One region of the Pseudomonas sp. MF09150 genome, then DNA from elsewhere that is predicted to be linked to it. Evidence: predicted binding sites of a transcription regulator. Region 1 holds the regulator's gene; the other holds the start of a gene.
The links. Region 1 encodes FliA, which starts transcription of late flagellar genes. Its sites were predicted from a motif close to CTAAAGTTTNNNNNNNNNNNGCCGNTAA; they were not measured.

Region 1 (7,723 bases):
GTCTCGGCTTCACTGGCGGGTTTTTCTGGCGGTGGCGCTGCGGCGGCACGTGCCGGAGCAGGAGCTGCAGCGGCCGCTGGAGCCGCAGCCTTGGGAGCTTCGGCCTTGGGCTCGGGCTTTTTCGCCACGGGCTTGGCCGCCACCGCAGCCGCGGTCGCAGCGGCTGGAGCGGCAGAACCGGCACCCGCCACCTCGGAAAATTTGCCCTTGCCGTGCAACTCGTCGAGCAGGGATTCGAATTCGTGATCGCTGATCAGGTCGCTGCCGGCTGCAGCCGCAACGGGCGCGGTAGCTGCCGGTACCGAAGCGACGGCAGACTCGAGCGCGTCCACGGCAAAGTTGCCCTTGCCATGCAACTGATCGAGCAGTGCTTCGAATTCATCATCGGTAATTTCGTTGCTGTCGCTCGCACCCGGCGTCGCTGCTTTCGCCGCGGCAGGTTCGCTCGCTGCAACGGCATCCGGGGCGAACTGGCCCTTGCCATGCAACTGGTCGAGCAAGGACTCGAACTCGGCATCGGTGATTTCGTCGCTGGCCGCATCGCTGCTGGCCACCGGAGCAGCCGCAGGCGCCTCGGCTTCGGCCTTGGCGGCGTTGAGCGAGTCCAGCAGCAGCTCGAATTCGTTATCGGTGATATCGCCCGATTCGCTTTCAGCCACCGGCTCGGCCACCGCTTCAGCCACTTCGGGCTCCGCTGCCACCTCTACCGCAGCCGCAGGCTCTGCCAGACGCGCCAGAGCCGCGAGCAGCTCCGGAGTCGCTGCCGTGACCTGGGTCCGTTCGCGGACCTGGCCGAACATGCCGTTCACCGCGTCCAGCGCTTCGAGCACCACATCCATCAGCTCCGAGTCGACACGACGCTCACCCTTGCGCAGGATGTCGAAGACGTTCTCGGCGATGTGGCAGCACTCCACCAGCTCATTGAGCTGGAGGAAGCCGGCGCCCCCTTTAACAGTGTGAAAACCGCGAAAAATTGCATTGAGCAGATCCGCATCATCCGGTCGGCTTTCCAGCTCGACCAGTTGTTCGGACAGTTGCTCTAGAATCTCGCCGGCCTCAACCAGGAAATCCTGAAGGATCTCTTCATCGGCGCCGAAGCTCATTAATGGGTGCTCCTAGAATCCAAGGCTGGAAAGCAAATCGTCTACATCGTCCTGACCGGACACAACGTCTTCACGTTTATCGGCATGAATCTGCGGACCTTCACCCTTGGCGAGATGTTTTTGCGGATCTTTTTCAGCCAGGATCGATTCGCGGTCATGTTCGATGCCCGCAAAACGGTCGACCTGGCTGGCCATCAAGACGAGTTTGAGCAGATTGCTTTCGACTTCCGTGACCAACTGGGTCACGCGCTTGATCACCTGGCCCGTGAGGTCCTGGTAATCCTGCGCCAACAGAATGTCGTTGAGATGGCCGGAAACGGTCCGGGTCTCCTGTTCGCTACGCGTCAGGAAACTGTCGACGCGCCGTGCCAGCTCGCGAAACTCTTCAGCCCCGACTTCGCGACGCATGAAGCGCCCCCAGTCAGCGCTCAAGGCCTGGGCATCGTTGCTCAGGCCGTTGACCAGCGGGGTGCTGCTTTCCACCAAATCCATGGTGCGATTGGCCGCAGCCTCGGTCAGCCTGACCACATAGGACAGGCGCTCGGTGGCATCCGTGATCTGTGAAACTTCCTCGGCTTGCGGCATATGCGGGTCAATCTGAAAATTGACGATCGCGCTATGCAGCTCGCGGGTGAGCTTGCCGACTTCCTGATACAGGCCGCGGTCACGGGTCTGATTGAGCTCATGGATCAGTTGCACAGCCTCGCCAAACTTGCCTTTTTCAAGGCTCTCGACCAGTTCGTGGGCATGTTTTTTCAGGGTCGATTCAAAATCGCCCAATGAAGATTCGTTATGCTCCATAGCTCCCCCGTGGCGCAATGTCTTCGCGCATCAACCGATGCGTTCGAAGATTTTTTCGATCTTCTCTTTCAACGCCTGAGCCGTGAATGGTTTCACTACGTAGCCATTGACGCCGGCCTGAGCCGCTTCAATGATCTGTTCACGCTTGGCCTCGGCAGTCACCATCAGCACCGGCAGGTGCTTGAGCTTCTCGTCGGCGCGCACGTGGCGCAGCAAATCGATACCGGTCATGCCAGGCATGTTCCAGTCCGTTACCAGAAAGTCGATGCTCCCGCTGTTGAGGACCGGAATGGCGGTAGTACCGTCATCGGCCTCGACCGTGTTGGTGAAACCCAGGTCACGCAACAGGTTTTTTATGATCCGCCGCATCGTTGAGAAGTCATCAACGATGAGGATTTTCATGTTCTTGTCCAATTCGACCTCCAAGCAGTCTTAAACGCGCCCAGCACCTGAACGCGCCATTCAATCAATACGACGTAACACTCAACGACTGCATGGAATACACACTGCAAGACCGGTGCGGCATCACGCCTTACCGGTCCCGTTCGCAGTGTCCCCACACTGCCTGTCAGCGCGCTCGCCACTCCCCCAAACGCCCCCGCAAGCGGGCCGCGCACTGGCTGTGTAACTGGCTGACCCGCGATTCGCTGACCCCCAGGACCTCACCGATTTCCTTGAGGTTCAGCTCTTCGTCGTAGTACAGCGCCAAGACCAGTCGCTCACGCTCCGGCAAATTGGCAATCGCGTCCGCCAGCGCCGCCTGGAAGCGTTCATCTTCCAGATCGCGTGACGGCTCGAGATGAGCACTCGCGCCATCCTCATGCAGCCCTTCATGCTCGCCGTCCTGCAAAAGGTCGTCGAAGCTGAACAGGCGGCTGCCCAAGGTGTCGTTCAAAATCCCGTAATAATCGTCGAGGCTCAATTCAAGTTCGGCCGCAACTTCGTGATCTTTAGCGTCACGACCGGTTTTAGCTTCAATTGAGCGAATGGCATCACTCACCATCCGTGTATTGCGGTGTACTGAACGTGGCGCCCAATCGCCCTTGCGCACTTCGTCGAGCATCGCCCCACGAATACGAATCCCGGCATAAGTCTCGAAACTTGCGCCCTTGCTCGCATCGTACTTGGTCGACACTTCGAGCAAACCGATCATCCCGGCCTGGATCAGGTCTTCGACCTGAACACTGGCCGGCAGCCGTGCCAGCAGGTGGTAGGCGATACGCTTGACCAGAGGCGCATAGCGCTCGATCAATTCATATTGGCTGTCACGCGCCGACTTCTTGTACAGGTTGTAGCCGCTGGCTGTCATAGCACCGGTCCTGCTGTTTGCTGCACTAGCCGCTCGACAAAAAACTCCAGATGCCCACGTGGGTTGGCAGGCAACGGCCAGGTATCGACTTTTTGCGCAATGGCCTTGAACGCCAGCGAGCACTTCGAACGAGGAAAGGCTTCATAGACCGCACGCTGCTTTTGCACGGCCTTGCGTACGCATTCGTCGTAAGGAACTGCACCGACGTATTGTAAGGCCACGTCCAGGAAGCGATCCGTGACCTTGGTCAACTTAGCGAACAGATTGCGACCCTCCTGCGGGCTTTGCGCCATGTTGGCCAGGACCCGGAAACGGTTCATGCCGTAGTCGCGATTGAGCAGCTTGATCAGCGCGTAGGCGTCAGTGATCGAGGTCGGTTCGTCGCAGACCACCAGCAGAACTTCCTGGGCCGCGCGGACAAAACTGACTACCGAGTCACCAATACCCGCAGCAGTGTCGATGACCAGCACATCGAGGTTGTCGCCGATATCACTGAAAGCCTGGATCAGGCCGGCATGCTGGGCCGGGCTCAGGTGCACCATGCTCTGGGTGCCGGAGGCGGCAGGCACGATACGGATCCCGCCCGGGCCCTGGAGCAACACGTCGCGCAGCTCGCAGCGGCCCTCGATGACGTCAGCCAGGGTACGTTTGGGGGTCAGGCCCAGCAGGACGTCGACATTGGCCAGGCCCAGGTCGGCGTCCAGCAGCATGACGCGCCGGCCGAGCTCAGCCAGGGCCAGTGACAAGTTCACTGACACGTTAGTCTTGCCGACGCCACCCTTGCCGCCGGTCACCGCAATCACCTGTACGGGATGCATGCTGCCCATGTTCTTTCTTTACCTTGTCTTACTTAGACGGGGCCACATAACTGGCTGCGCGTTCACCGTTGGAACAATGCATGGCAGACCATCGATGTAGATACGGTGCAATCTCTTCATGACCACCCTCATCCAACCCGTTTTGCGGGGTTGTGATAGAGGTCCGCGAACATATCGGCCATGGCTTCTTCGCTGGGTTCTTCCTGCATCTGCACGCTCACTGCGCGACTGACCAACTGGTGCCGACGCGGCAGGTGCAGATCGTCAGGAATCCGTGGCCCATCGGTCAGATAGGCAACGGGCAACTCATGACTGATCGCCAGGCTCAACACTTCACCGAGGCTGGCCGTTTCATCCAGTTTAGTCAGGATGCAACCGGCCAACCCGCAGCGCTTGTAGCTGTGATAGGCGGCGGTGAGCACCTGTTTCTGGCTGGTGGTGGCCAGGACCAGATAATTCTTCGATTTGATCCCGCGACCGGCCAGGCTTTCGAGCTGCATGCGCAGGGCCGGGTCGCTGGCTTGCAGGCCGGCGGTATCGATCAGCACCACGCGCTTGCGCAACAGTGGGTCGAGCGCCTGCGCCAGGGACTGGCCCGGATCGACATGGGTCACCGACACATTGAGAATCCGCCCCAGGGTCTTGAGCTGTTCCTGGGCACCGATACGGAAGCTGTCCATGCTCACCAGCGCGATGTTGTGCGCGCCGTACTTGAGCACATAACGCGCCGCCAGCTTGGCCAGGGTGGTGGTCTTGCCCATGCCGGCAGGGCCGACCATGGCGATCACGCCCCCCTCTTCCAAAGGCTCGACCTCAGGGGTCACGATCATCCGCGCCAGGTGCGCCAACAGCATGCGCCAGGCCTGACGGGGTTCGTCGATTTCAGTCACCAGCGCCAGCAGGTCACGGGCCAGGGGGCCGGACAAGCCGATGCGCTGCAGGCGACGCCAGAGGTTGGCCTGCTCCGGACGACTGCCTTGCAGCTGACTCCAGGCCAGGGAACCGAGCTGGACTTCCAGCAGTTCGCGCAGGCCATTGAGTTCGAACCGCATCGAATCGAACGCCCGCTGGTCAATGCCGTCTGCCGCGACAGGGGCCGGCGCCGGACGGTGCGGCTCGGAAAAAGTCGGCTCGATCAGCGGCTCGGCTGCCGTCAGTGGCAGGCCGGCGAACAGCTGACGATTGGTCATGGCATCGCTGTCGCCACGCAGGCTCAATTCCGCCTGGGCGGTCACGATCCGCGACTGGGTCTTGCGCAGCTCATCCTCGAGCTCCATGTTCGGCACGCGCGGCGCCAGCGCCGACAGCTTGTAGTCGAGGGCAGCCGTCAGCTCGACACCGCCAGCAATACGGCGGTTGCCGATAATGGCGGCCTCTGCGCCCAGCTCATCACGAACCAGTTTCATGGCCTGACGCATATCGGCGGCGAAAAAACGCTTAACTTGCATAACCCGTTACCTCAGCCGTTGGGCCCTACTGTCGCAACGATGGTCACTTGTTTGTTGTCAGGGATTTCCTGGTACGCCAACACATGCAAACCGGGGACTGCCAAACGTCCAAACCGTGAAAGCATTGCGCGTACCGGACCTGCTACCAACAGAATCACCGGTTGACCTTGCATCTCTTGACGCTGCGCCGCATCGATCAGCGAACGTTGCAGCTTTTCAGCCATGCTTGGCTCCAGCAGAACGCCTTCTTCCTGGCCTTGTCCTGCCTTCTGCAGACTATTGAGCAATATTTGTTCCAACCTTGGTTCCAAGGTGATCACAGGCAGCTCGGACTCAGTGCCTACAATGCTTTGGACGATGGCACGCGACAATCCGACGCGGACTGCAGCCACCAGAGCGGCAGTATCTTGACTCTTGGCGGCATTGTTCGCGATGGCCTCGGCAATGCTGCGAATGTCCCGTACCGGCACCTGTTCGGCGAGCAACGCCTGCAGCACCTTGAGCAACTGCGACAGCGACAGCACGCCCGGCACCAGCTCCTCGGCGAGTTTCGGCGAGCTCTTGGCCAGCAATTGCATCAACTGCTGGACTTCCTCGTGGCCGATCAGCTCGCTGGAGTGCTTGTACAGAATCTGGTTGAGGTGAGTGGCGACCACGGTACTGGCGTCGACCACGGTGTAACCGAGGGATTGCGCCTGGGCCCGTTGGCTGATCTCGATCCACACCGCCTCCAGGCCAAAAGCCGGATCCCTGGCGGTGATGCCATTGAGCGAGCCGTAGACCTGCCCCGGGTTGATTGCCAGCTCGCGATCAGGGTAGATCTCGGCCTCGGCCAGGATCACCCCCATCAGCGTCAAACGGTAAGCACTAGGCGCCAGGTCAAGGTTGTCGCGGATGTGTACGGTCGGCATCAGAAAGCCCAGGTCCTGGGACAGCTTCTTGCGCACGCCCTTGATCCGCGCCAGCAACTGCCCACCCTGATTGCGATCCACCAGGGGGATCAGGCGGTAACCGACTTCCAGGCCAATCATGTCGATCGGCGTCACGTCATCCCAGCCAAGCTCCTTGGTTTCCATGGCCCGGGCCGGCGACGGCAGCAGTTCCTGCTGGCGCTTGACCTCTTGCAAAGCCTGGACCTTGACCACGTTGTGCTTGCGCCACAGCAGGTAAGCGGCGCCACCAGCCACCGCCGCCATGGTCAGGAATGAAAAGTGCGGCATGCCGGGCACCAGACCCATCACCGCCATCAGGCCGGCAGCGACTGCCAGGGCCTTGGGCGAGGTGAACATCTGGCGGGTGATCTGCTTGCCCATGTCTTCGGAGCCCGAAGCACGGGTCACCATGATCGCCGCCGCAGTCGACAGCAGCAGTGATGGCAATTGCGCCACCAAACCGTCACCGATGGTCAGCAAGGCATAGACCCGACCGGCGTCACCGAAGCTCATGCCGTGCTGGAAGATACCGACCGCCATGCCGCCGATCAGGTTGATAAACAGAATCAGCAGGCCGGCAATGGCGTCGCCGCGCACGAATTTGCTGGCACCGTCCATCGAACCGTAGAACTCGGCCTCTTGCGCCACTTCCTGGCGGCGCAGCTTGGCCTGGGGCTGGTCGATCAGGCCGGCGTTGAGGTCGGCGTCGATCGCCATCTGCTTGCCGGGCATCGCATCGAGGGTGAAGCGTGCGCTCACCTCGGAAATCCGCCCGGCACCCTTGGTCACCACGACGAAGTTGATGATCATCAGGATCGCGAACACCACGATACCGACCACGTAGTTACCGCCGATCACCACCTCACCGAAGGCCTGGATCACCTTGCCGGCCGCGGCATGGCCGTCCTGGCCGTGGAGCATCACCACCCGGGTCGACGCCACGTTGAGCGCCAGGCGCAGCAGCGTGGCCACCAGCAGGATGGTCGGGAACACGGCGAAGTCCAGCGGACGCAGGGCGTACACGCAGACCAGCAGGACCACAATCGACAGCGCGATATTGAAGGTGAAGAACACGTCCAGCAGAAACGGCGGGACGGGCAACATCATCATCGCCAGCATGACCAACAGCAACACCGGCACACCCAGATTGCCTCGTCCGAGGTCAGTCAGGTTGCTGCGAGCGCTGTTGAATAACTGAGTACGATCCACCGGTTTTCCCCGTTCCTTAAGCAAACTTTTGACGCCTGAAAGCGCCGCAGGACGGGTATTGCAAGAAGCCTTCCAACTTTTGCCCATGCGACAAAAGGCCCGC
Region 2 (7,723 bases), on a different contig from region 1:
GGGCGGCTGCCGATGCCCAGGTCGCCGTCGCGAATCGGGTATTCATGGCTATAAAACGCCGTGCCCAGCAGCCAGTCCCACAGGTTGAAGAACAAACCGAAATTCACATCCCCGGCGCGGCCGTACTTCATATGGTGCAGGCGGTGCATCGGTGCCCAGGCGAACACCCAGCGCAATGGCCCCAGGCGCATGTCGACATTGGAGTGCTGCAACAACAGCTGGATGGCGATGGCAAAAGCCAGCAACTGCGCCACCTGCAACGGCAGGCCCAGCACCAGCAACGGCAACAGCCCGGCCGTTGCTTCTACCAACTGGTGCAACGGGTGCTTCATCAAGCCATTGAAGCCATACAAGCGCTGCACGCTGTGATGCACCGCATGCAGGCGCCAGAGCAGCGGCAGGCGATGGCTGGCGTAATGGGCCAGGGTGATTCCGCAATCGGCCACCACAATGGCCAGCAGCACCTGGGCCCACAACGGCCAGGCCTGAGGCCACAGGCCGTCATGGCCGAGCAGCGCCACCAGCCCCGGCACCAGCAGCAGGCCCAGGGCGTTCAGGCTTTCATTGACCAACGCATGCAGCACATCGCGCAGGCGGTCCTGACGCGGGCGGTTCCAGCAGGGCTCATAAGGCAGCCACCACTCGGCTATGAACGACCCCCCCAGCGCACCGACAAACAACAGCGCCAGCCAACCCGGTGCAACCCCGCCCTCTCCCACCAGCCACACCCCGGCCCCGATAAAGCCAAACCAGAACAACGGTGCATAGATACTGCCCATCAAGCCTTTCATAAGGTTCTCCCGTGATCGAGCCCGCAGCATGCAAGCCGGCGCCGTCACGGAATTGAACAAACGGCGCAAAGGTTGCGCCAAATTAAGGGTGAATTAAGTTCGAGCGGCTAACCTGAGGCCACTTAAACAGTTCACTTCAAGGAATACACAGATGAAAACGTTGACTGCCCTGTTCGCCGCTACCGCCCTGACCCTGACCGCTGGCCTGGCCCAGGCTGACGTTCGCCCTGACCTGATTCCGGGGCTGCTCAAGGCTGGCACCATCATGGACCTGGAAAAACTCAACCAGACCGCCCTGGCCCAACACCCCGGCACCACCGCCGCCAATATCACCGACACCGAACTGGAACACTCCGCCGCAGCCGGCTACGTGTACCAGGTGGAACTGCGCGATGCCAAAGGCGTGAAATGGGAAATCGACCTGGACGCCAAGAGCGGCAAGGTCCTGAGCAACAAGCAAGACCAATAAGGCAACCGACATAAAGGCCGCGCGCCCTCAGGGACGCGCGGCTTTTTTGTGGCGCGCCGCTGGCAAACCGGCGCCAGAAACAAATCCGCCGGGGGCCCAAGGAAATTGCCACCCACCCGCGTCAGCTCGCTAGAATCACACCCAGGTTCGGCGGCGCATAAGGTGTCGCGCCTTTTGTGCAGAGAATGAAATGGGGCAGACAGCAGCCGACATCGCCACCATCGGCCGGATCAGCGCAGTGCCGGCGATGTTGCAGGTGATTCGTGAAATGACCGGCTTGCGCTTTGCCGCGGTGGCCCGGGTCACCGATACCTCGTGGCACGCCTGCGCAGTCCTGGATGACCTGGAGTTCGGCCTCAAGGTCGGCGGCGAACTGGACCTGGTCACCACCCTGTGCCACGAAATCCGCTCGGCCCACGTCTCGGTCGTGATCGACAAGGCCAGCGAAGACCCGCACTACCATAATCACCACACCCCACGCCTGTACCGCTTCGAAAGCTATATCTCGGTCCCGGTGTTTCGCACCGACGGCAGCTTCTTCGGCACCATCTGCGCCCTCGACCCGAGCCCGGCGGCACTCAAGGCCAGCGCCATCCAGAGCACCATGGAGTCGTTCGCGCGCCTGCTGTCGCTGCAGATCGAGGCCGAAGAAAGCCAGCAACAGACCGAAGCCGCGCTGCAGCAGGAGCGCCAGACCGCCGAGCTGCGCGAGCAATTCATTGCCGTGCTGGGCCATGACCTGCGCAACCCGCTGTTCGCGATCAATGTCGGTGCCGAACGCCTGCTGCGCAAACACCCGAACCCGGCCACCGACCCGATCGTGCAGCACATTCTCAACTGTGGACGGCGCGCCGCACAGTTGGTCGAAGACGTGCTGGACTTCGCCCGGGGACGCCTGGGGCCCGGCATCACACTGAACATCGCGTCCAGCCAGGATCTGGAGCAAACCCTGCATCACGTGGTGGCGGAAGTGCAGAGCGTGCACCCGGAGCGCCCCATCCAGTGTGTGATCGGCGATTTGCAGGGCATCCACTGCGACCGCGACCGGGTCGCGCAACTGCTCTCCAACCTGGTGGCCAATGCCATCACCCACGGCGCGCCCGAAGGCCCGGTGCAGGTCAGGGCCGAAGTGCGTGAGGGCGTGTTTATGCTGGCGGTGCAGAACCCGGGGCAGATTCCCCCGGCGATCCTGCCCTACCTGTTCCAGCCGTACTCGCGCCCGGCCAGCGACACGCCGCAAGCCGGACTGGGCCTGGGGTTGTACATCGCCGACCAGATCGCCCGCTCCCACGGCGGGCGCATGGACCTGGCCTCAAGCGCCGAGCACGGCACGCTCTTCACCTTCAGCCTGCCCCTGGCGCCTGAAACTCGGGCCTGAAACCCGGGCCTGATCTCAGGCCGTGGTGTCGACCAGCGAGCCGGACGAACTGCTGCTCGAATCCTGCAAGGCTTGCAGCAGTGCGGCGGTGGCGGTCTGCAGCGAGCCGCTGGTGGAGGCGATCTGCGATTGCGCGGCAGCCACCGCGGCGGCCTTGGCATCCTTGCTGTCCTGACTGGCCTGGGCGGCCTGCAGCTGCTGTTGCTGCTCCTGCAACTCTTTCTGCAATTGCGCAATCTGCTTACGCAGCGCCTTGACCGCATCCGACTCGTCGCTGCTGCTGGAACTGCCGCCGGACACCGCAGCCCCCGACGCACCGGCCGCCTTGCTGCTGTCGCCGGAGGCAGCACTGGCCGAGGCAACCCCGGTCTCGGAGCTGCTGGCCTCATCGCTGGCACTGGTCGCCAGCTTGCGGGTGGTGACCTGGGGTTGGGTAATGGAAACGGAGCTGATACTGACCATGGGCATGGGCCTCGTGAGTTGGGGTTTGCCCTACCATCGACGCCAGCCCGGCCAACTTGAGAGTGACTGTGTACCGACCTGGTAAGCAGGCCGATACACAAGGCGCGGCGGTCAGTTGCCCAGGCGCGCGGTGACCTCGTTCAACTGCCCCGACAAGCCATGCAGGTTGCGGCTTGCCGCTTCGGTGCGCTGCACGTTGTCCAGATTGGTACTGGCGATGCTGGTGATCTCGGTCAGGTTGCGCGAAATGTCCTCGGCCACCGAGGTTTGCTCTTCCGCGGCCGTGGCGATCTGGCGGTTCATGTCACGGATCGCCTCCACGGCCACGGTGATCCGCTCCAGCATCGCCCCGGCCTGGGTCACTTGCTCGACGCTCTGCTCGCTGCGTGACTGGCCGCTTTCAATGGCCTGGGCGGCGTCCACCGCGCCGGTCTGCACGGTCTGGATAATCTGGTTGATCTCGATGATCGAGGCCGCCGTGCGCTGCGCCAGGCTGCGCACTTCGTCCGCCACCACCGCAAAACCACGCCCGGCCTCACCGGCGCGAGCCGCCTCGATGGCCGCATTCAGCGCCAGCAGGTTGGTCTGTTCGGCAATCCCGCGGATCACCTCCAGCACTTTACCGATGCGCCCGCTGTCGGTTTCCAACTGGCGAATAACCTTCGCGGTGTTGGCGATTTCGCCGCGCATCAGGGTGATGGTGTGGATGGTGCCCTGCATCACCTGTTCGCCCTGTTGCGCCGAGTGATCGGCATCGTCGGCCGCGCGCGCCGCATCGGCGGCGTGGCGCGCCACTTCCTGGGCCGTGGCAGACATCTCGTTCATGGCCGTGGCCACCTGGTCGGTGCGGTTGAACTGCTCATTGGTGCCCTGAGCCATCAACCCGGCAATGGAGCTCAACTCGCCGCTGGCGCTGTCCAGGTCGGAGGTGCTGCGTTGCAGGCGGCTGAAGGTGTCGGCGAGGAAATCACGCAGGGTGTTGGCGGCCATGGCCAAGCGGCCCAGCTCGTCCTGGCGGTCACTGGCGACACGTTCGGCAAAACGCCCCTGGCTCAGTTGCGCGACATACTCGATCAGGGTGCGGATCGGCTGCACCAGGTTGCGGTTGACCAGCCACAGGCTGAACAGGCCGATCATCAGGCCTGACGCCAGCATTACCAGAATCCCGATCCAGATCGTGCGTTCAGCCGCGGCACTGATCAGCAGCGACTGCTGGTCACCCTGCTTGCGCAACTGGCCGACCAACTCACTCATCTGCTCGCTGGTAGCGCGATCCAGCCCCTTGACCGCCACATCACCGGCCGCCGGATCGGCACCCGCCGCCACATAGGCATCGCGCCCTTTCTGATAGGCCGCACCGAGCTGGCGATGCTCTTCACGCAGGCGTTCGATCTGGCTCTTCAACTGCGCGTCGACACCTGGGGCCATCGCCAACTGGCCCAGAATGCCCTGGACATCGCTCTGGCGGTCTTCGAACAATTTCCAGTATTTGCTGCGCTCTTCAGGCTGTTTGCCGCGCAGCAGGACGTTCTTCCATTCCTGGACCTGGCTCTTGAACTGCAGGTTGGCCTCGTCGACCAGCTGCGAAGTGCGCAGCGGCCCCTCGATCAGATTGCGATAACTTTGCACACCATTGGACAGGAAGTTGAAACACGCCAGGGCGATCAACAACATCGCAAACAGGCTGCCGCTCAACAAGGCGAGCGTTTGCGCGCGCAGGGATTTTTGCAAGAACATCAAATGAGATCTCATGGCAGGGATGGAACACATCCGAAATGGACGTGGGTGGCACACAGACATCCCTGTCAGGGCAATCGACGACGGGCCGATGCTCGACTGCTGTGAGCGTGATCGGCGCGCAGCAGGCTTTCTTGAGCGCCTCCGACCACCGGTAGCAGGGCGCGCATTCTGCACCTGAAACTGTCACAAAAACATCAAAAAGCCTTGCGATGATAAAGCCCAAGTGAACCTGTAAAACGCCTACAGGTGCAGGCTGTGTGAAAACGTAGCGAGTGAAGGCAAGACAAGGCAAAAACAGGCGAGGAAGCGGAGTTTACTGGCTGTAAATGAGCATTCCGAGCCTGTTTTTAACGCAGTATTGCCAAACGCAGTAGTTTTCACACTGCCTGCATGGCTTCCCTCCAGCGAGACTCCATGAACCACAGCATCGACCAAAGCCATCGCGATTCCGATCTGTTCGGCCTGTTGTACGGCTTCAGTTTTCTCCCGGGGCAAGCCGGCCGCGAGTTGGACTCGGCCAAGGCCCTGGAATGCCTGAAACAAGCGGGGGACGGTGAAGAGTTTCTCTGGCTGCACCTGAACCTGGCCCACGCGGCCTGCGAGCGCTGGATGAAGGCTCACCTGGAATTGCCTGAAGAGTTTTTCGAAGCGCTGCATGAAGGCTCGCGCTCCACCCGCATCGAGCATGTGGACTCAGCACTGCTGGCGGTGGTCAACGACGTGGTGTTCAACTTCAGCAGCATGGTCTCATCGGATATATCGACCCTGTGGGTCTGCGCCCGCAGCCGCCTGATTGTCAGCGCCCGCCTGCAACCCCTGCACTCGGTGGACAAACTGCGCTCCTCGGTCAAGGCCGGCGAGCGCTTTCGCTCGCCCCTGGAACTGCTGGTGCACCTGTTGCGCGACCAGGGCGAGGTACTGACCCAGATCGTGCGCAAGACCAGCCAGAGCGTGGACCAGATCGAAGACCAACTGCTGGCGGCCCGGGTCTCCACCAACCGCGCCGAACTCGGGGCCATGCGCCGGGTGCTGGTGCGCCTGCAACGCCTGCTGGCACTGGAGCCGGGCTCGCTGCTGCGGCTGCTCAACCGGCCGCCGCAATGGCTGCAGAAGGAGGACGTCAAGGAGCTGCGCAAATCCACCGAGGAGTTCGCGCTGATCATCAACGACCTCACGGCCCTGGGGGAGCGGATCAAACTGTTGCAGGAAGAAATCGCCGCCAACCTCAACGAACAGACCAACCGCACCCTGTTCACCCTGACCGTGGTCACCGTGCTCGCGCTGCCGATCAACATCATCGCCGGCTTTTTCGGCATGAACGTGGGCGGCATTCCGTTTTCCGCAGATCCCGAAGGCTTCTGGATCCTGGTGGCCCTGGTCGCCACCTTCACCCTGTTCGCCGGCCGCTGGGCCTTTCGCAAACGCCAGGACTACTGAGCCAACGCCCGCTGGCCCCCGATGCCCCTCATCACCCCCTGACCACCACAGCACCTGCCCCGGCCGGAGCCACAAGCCCCGTAGCCGCTGCCGAGCCCGCGAGGCTGCGCTGGCCCTGCGTGACACCCCATACCCCCCCACGCCCACGGCGCCTGAAACGGTATGCAGAAAGGCCCATTCAGATCAGCGGCCCTCCCCAATCGCACAAACACTGACCTGACGCAGTCTCTCTGTAACATTTGGCAACGATCATGGAGCCCACTCCTCCCCTCCACAGGATTGTCCGGCAATGGCCACCCCTTCCCTGACTGCCGCCGCCCCCTCTTCCGCCCGCGAAACCAAGCCCCAGCTGGATAAAAAGGCCAGCCCCTTCACCCTGGTGATGTTTTTCGCGGTACTGGCCATGGGCTTGCTGTTCACCGCCTACAGCCTGATGCACGACATGCACGAACTGGGCACCACCGTGACCACCTGGACCCCGTTCCTGCTGCTCGGCGTGGCGCTGCTGATCGCCCTGGGCTTCGAATTCGTCAACGGTTTCCATGACACCGCCAACGCCGTGGCGACGGTGATCTACACCCACTCGCTGCCGCCGCATTTCGCCGTGGTCTGGTCGGGTTTTTTCAATTTCCTCGGGGTGCTGCTGTCCAGCGGCGCCGTGGCCTTCGGCATCATTGCCCTGCTGCCGGTGGAGCTGATTCTGCAAGTCGGCTCATCGGCCGGTTTCGCCATGATCTTCGCCCTGCTGATTGCCGCCATCCTGTGGAACCTCGGCACCTGGTGGCTGGGGTTGCCGGCGTCGTCGTCCCACACCCTGATCGGCTCGATCATCGGTGTCGGCGTGGCCAATGCCCTGATGCATGGCCGCGACGGCACCAGCGGCGTGGACTGGGGCCAGGCCACCAAAGTCGGGTACGCCCTGCTGTTTTCGCCGCTGATCGGCTTCGCGTTCGCCGCCCTGCTGCTGTTGGCCCTGCGCCTGTTCGTGAAGAACCGCGCGCTGTACAAGGCGCCCAAAGGCAACACCCCGCCGCCGTGGTGGATTCGCGGCATGCTGATCCTCACCTGCACCGGCGTGTCCTTCGCCCACGGCTCCAACGACGGCCAGAAAGGCATGGGCCTGATCATGCTGATTCTGGTCGGCACCCTGCCCATGGCCTACGCGCTGAACCGCACCATGCCGGCCGACCAGGCCCTGCAATTCGCCGCGGTGGCCGAAGTCACCCAGCAGGCTCTGAGCAAAGGTTCGCCCCAGGCGGCGCCCGCCGATCCGCGGCCGATCCTTTCCGATTACGTGCGCAACAAGCAGGCCACGCCTGAGCTGATCCCGGCGCTGGCGGCGCTGGCCGGCCATATCGGCAACGAAGTGAAGGGCTATGGCTCGCTGTCCAAAGTGCCGGCCGAGGCCATGGGCAACGTGCGCAACGACATGTACCTGACCAGCGA

Region 2: AC19YX_RS25800 (methyl-accepting chemotaxis protein) is a predicted target of FliA. The motif match lies at 4,949-4,976, and genes of this name have one in related genera.

Annotation. Positions count from the first base shown of each region.
Region 1 covers NZ_JCBCUS010000001.1:1,891,008-1,898,730, forward strand. The annotation lists gene AC19YX_RS08540 (chemotaxis protein CheA) at 1-1,103, opposite strand, end outside; gene AC19YX_RS08545 (protein phosphatase CheZ) at 1,116-1,904, opposite strand; gene AC19YX_RS08550 (chemotaxis response regulator CheY) at 1,935-2,306, opposite strand; gene fliA (RNA polymerase sigma factor FliA) at 2,473-3,213, opposite strand; gene fleN (flagellar synthesis regulator FleN) at 3,210-4,040, opposite strand; gene flhF (flagellar biosynthesis GTPase FlhF) at 4,160-5,479, opposite strand; gene flhA (flagellar biosynthesis protein FlhA) at 5,491-7,620, opposite strand.
Region 2 covers NZ_JCBCUS010000007.1:444,794-452,516, forward strand. The annotation lists gene AC19YX_RS25780 (sterol desaturase family protein) at 1-791, opposite strand, end outside; gene AC19YX_RS25785 (PepSY domain-containing protein) at 943-1,260, shown strand; gene AC19YX_RS25790 (GAF domain-containing sensor histidine kinase) at 1,451-2,638, shown strand; gene AC19YX_RS25795 (hypothetical protein) at 2,654-3,100, opposite strand; gene AC19YX_RS25800 (methyl-accepting chemotaxis protein) at 3,212-4,837, opposite strand; gene AC19YX_RS25805 (transporter) at 5,255-6,277, shown strand; gene AC19YX_RS25810 (inorganic phosphate transporter) at 6,567-7,723, shown strand, end outside.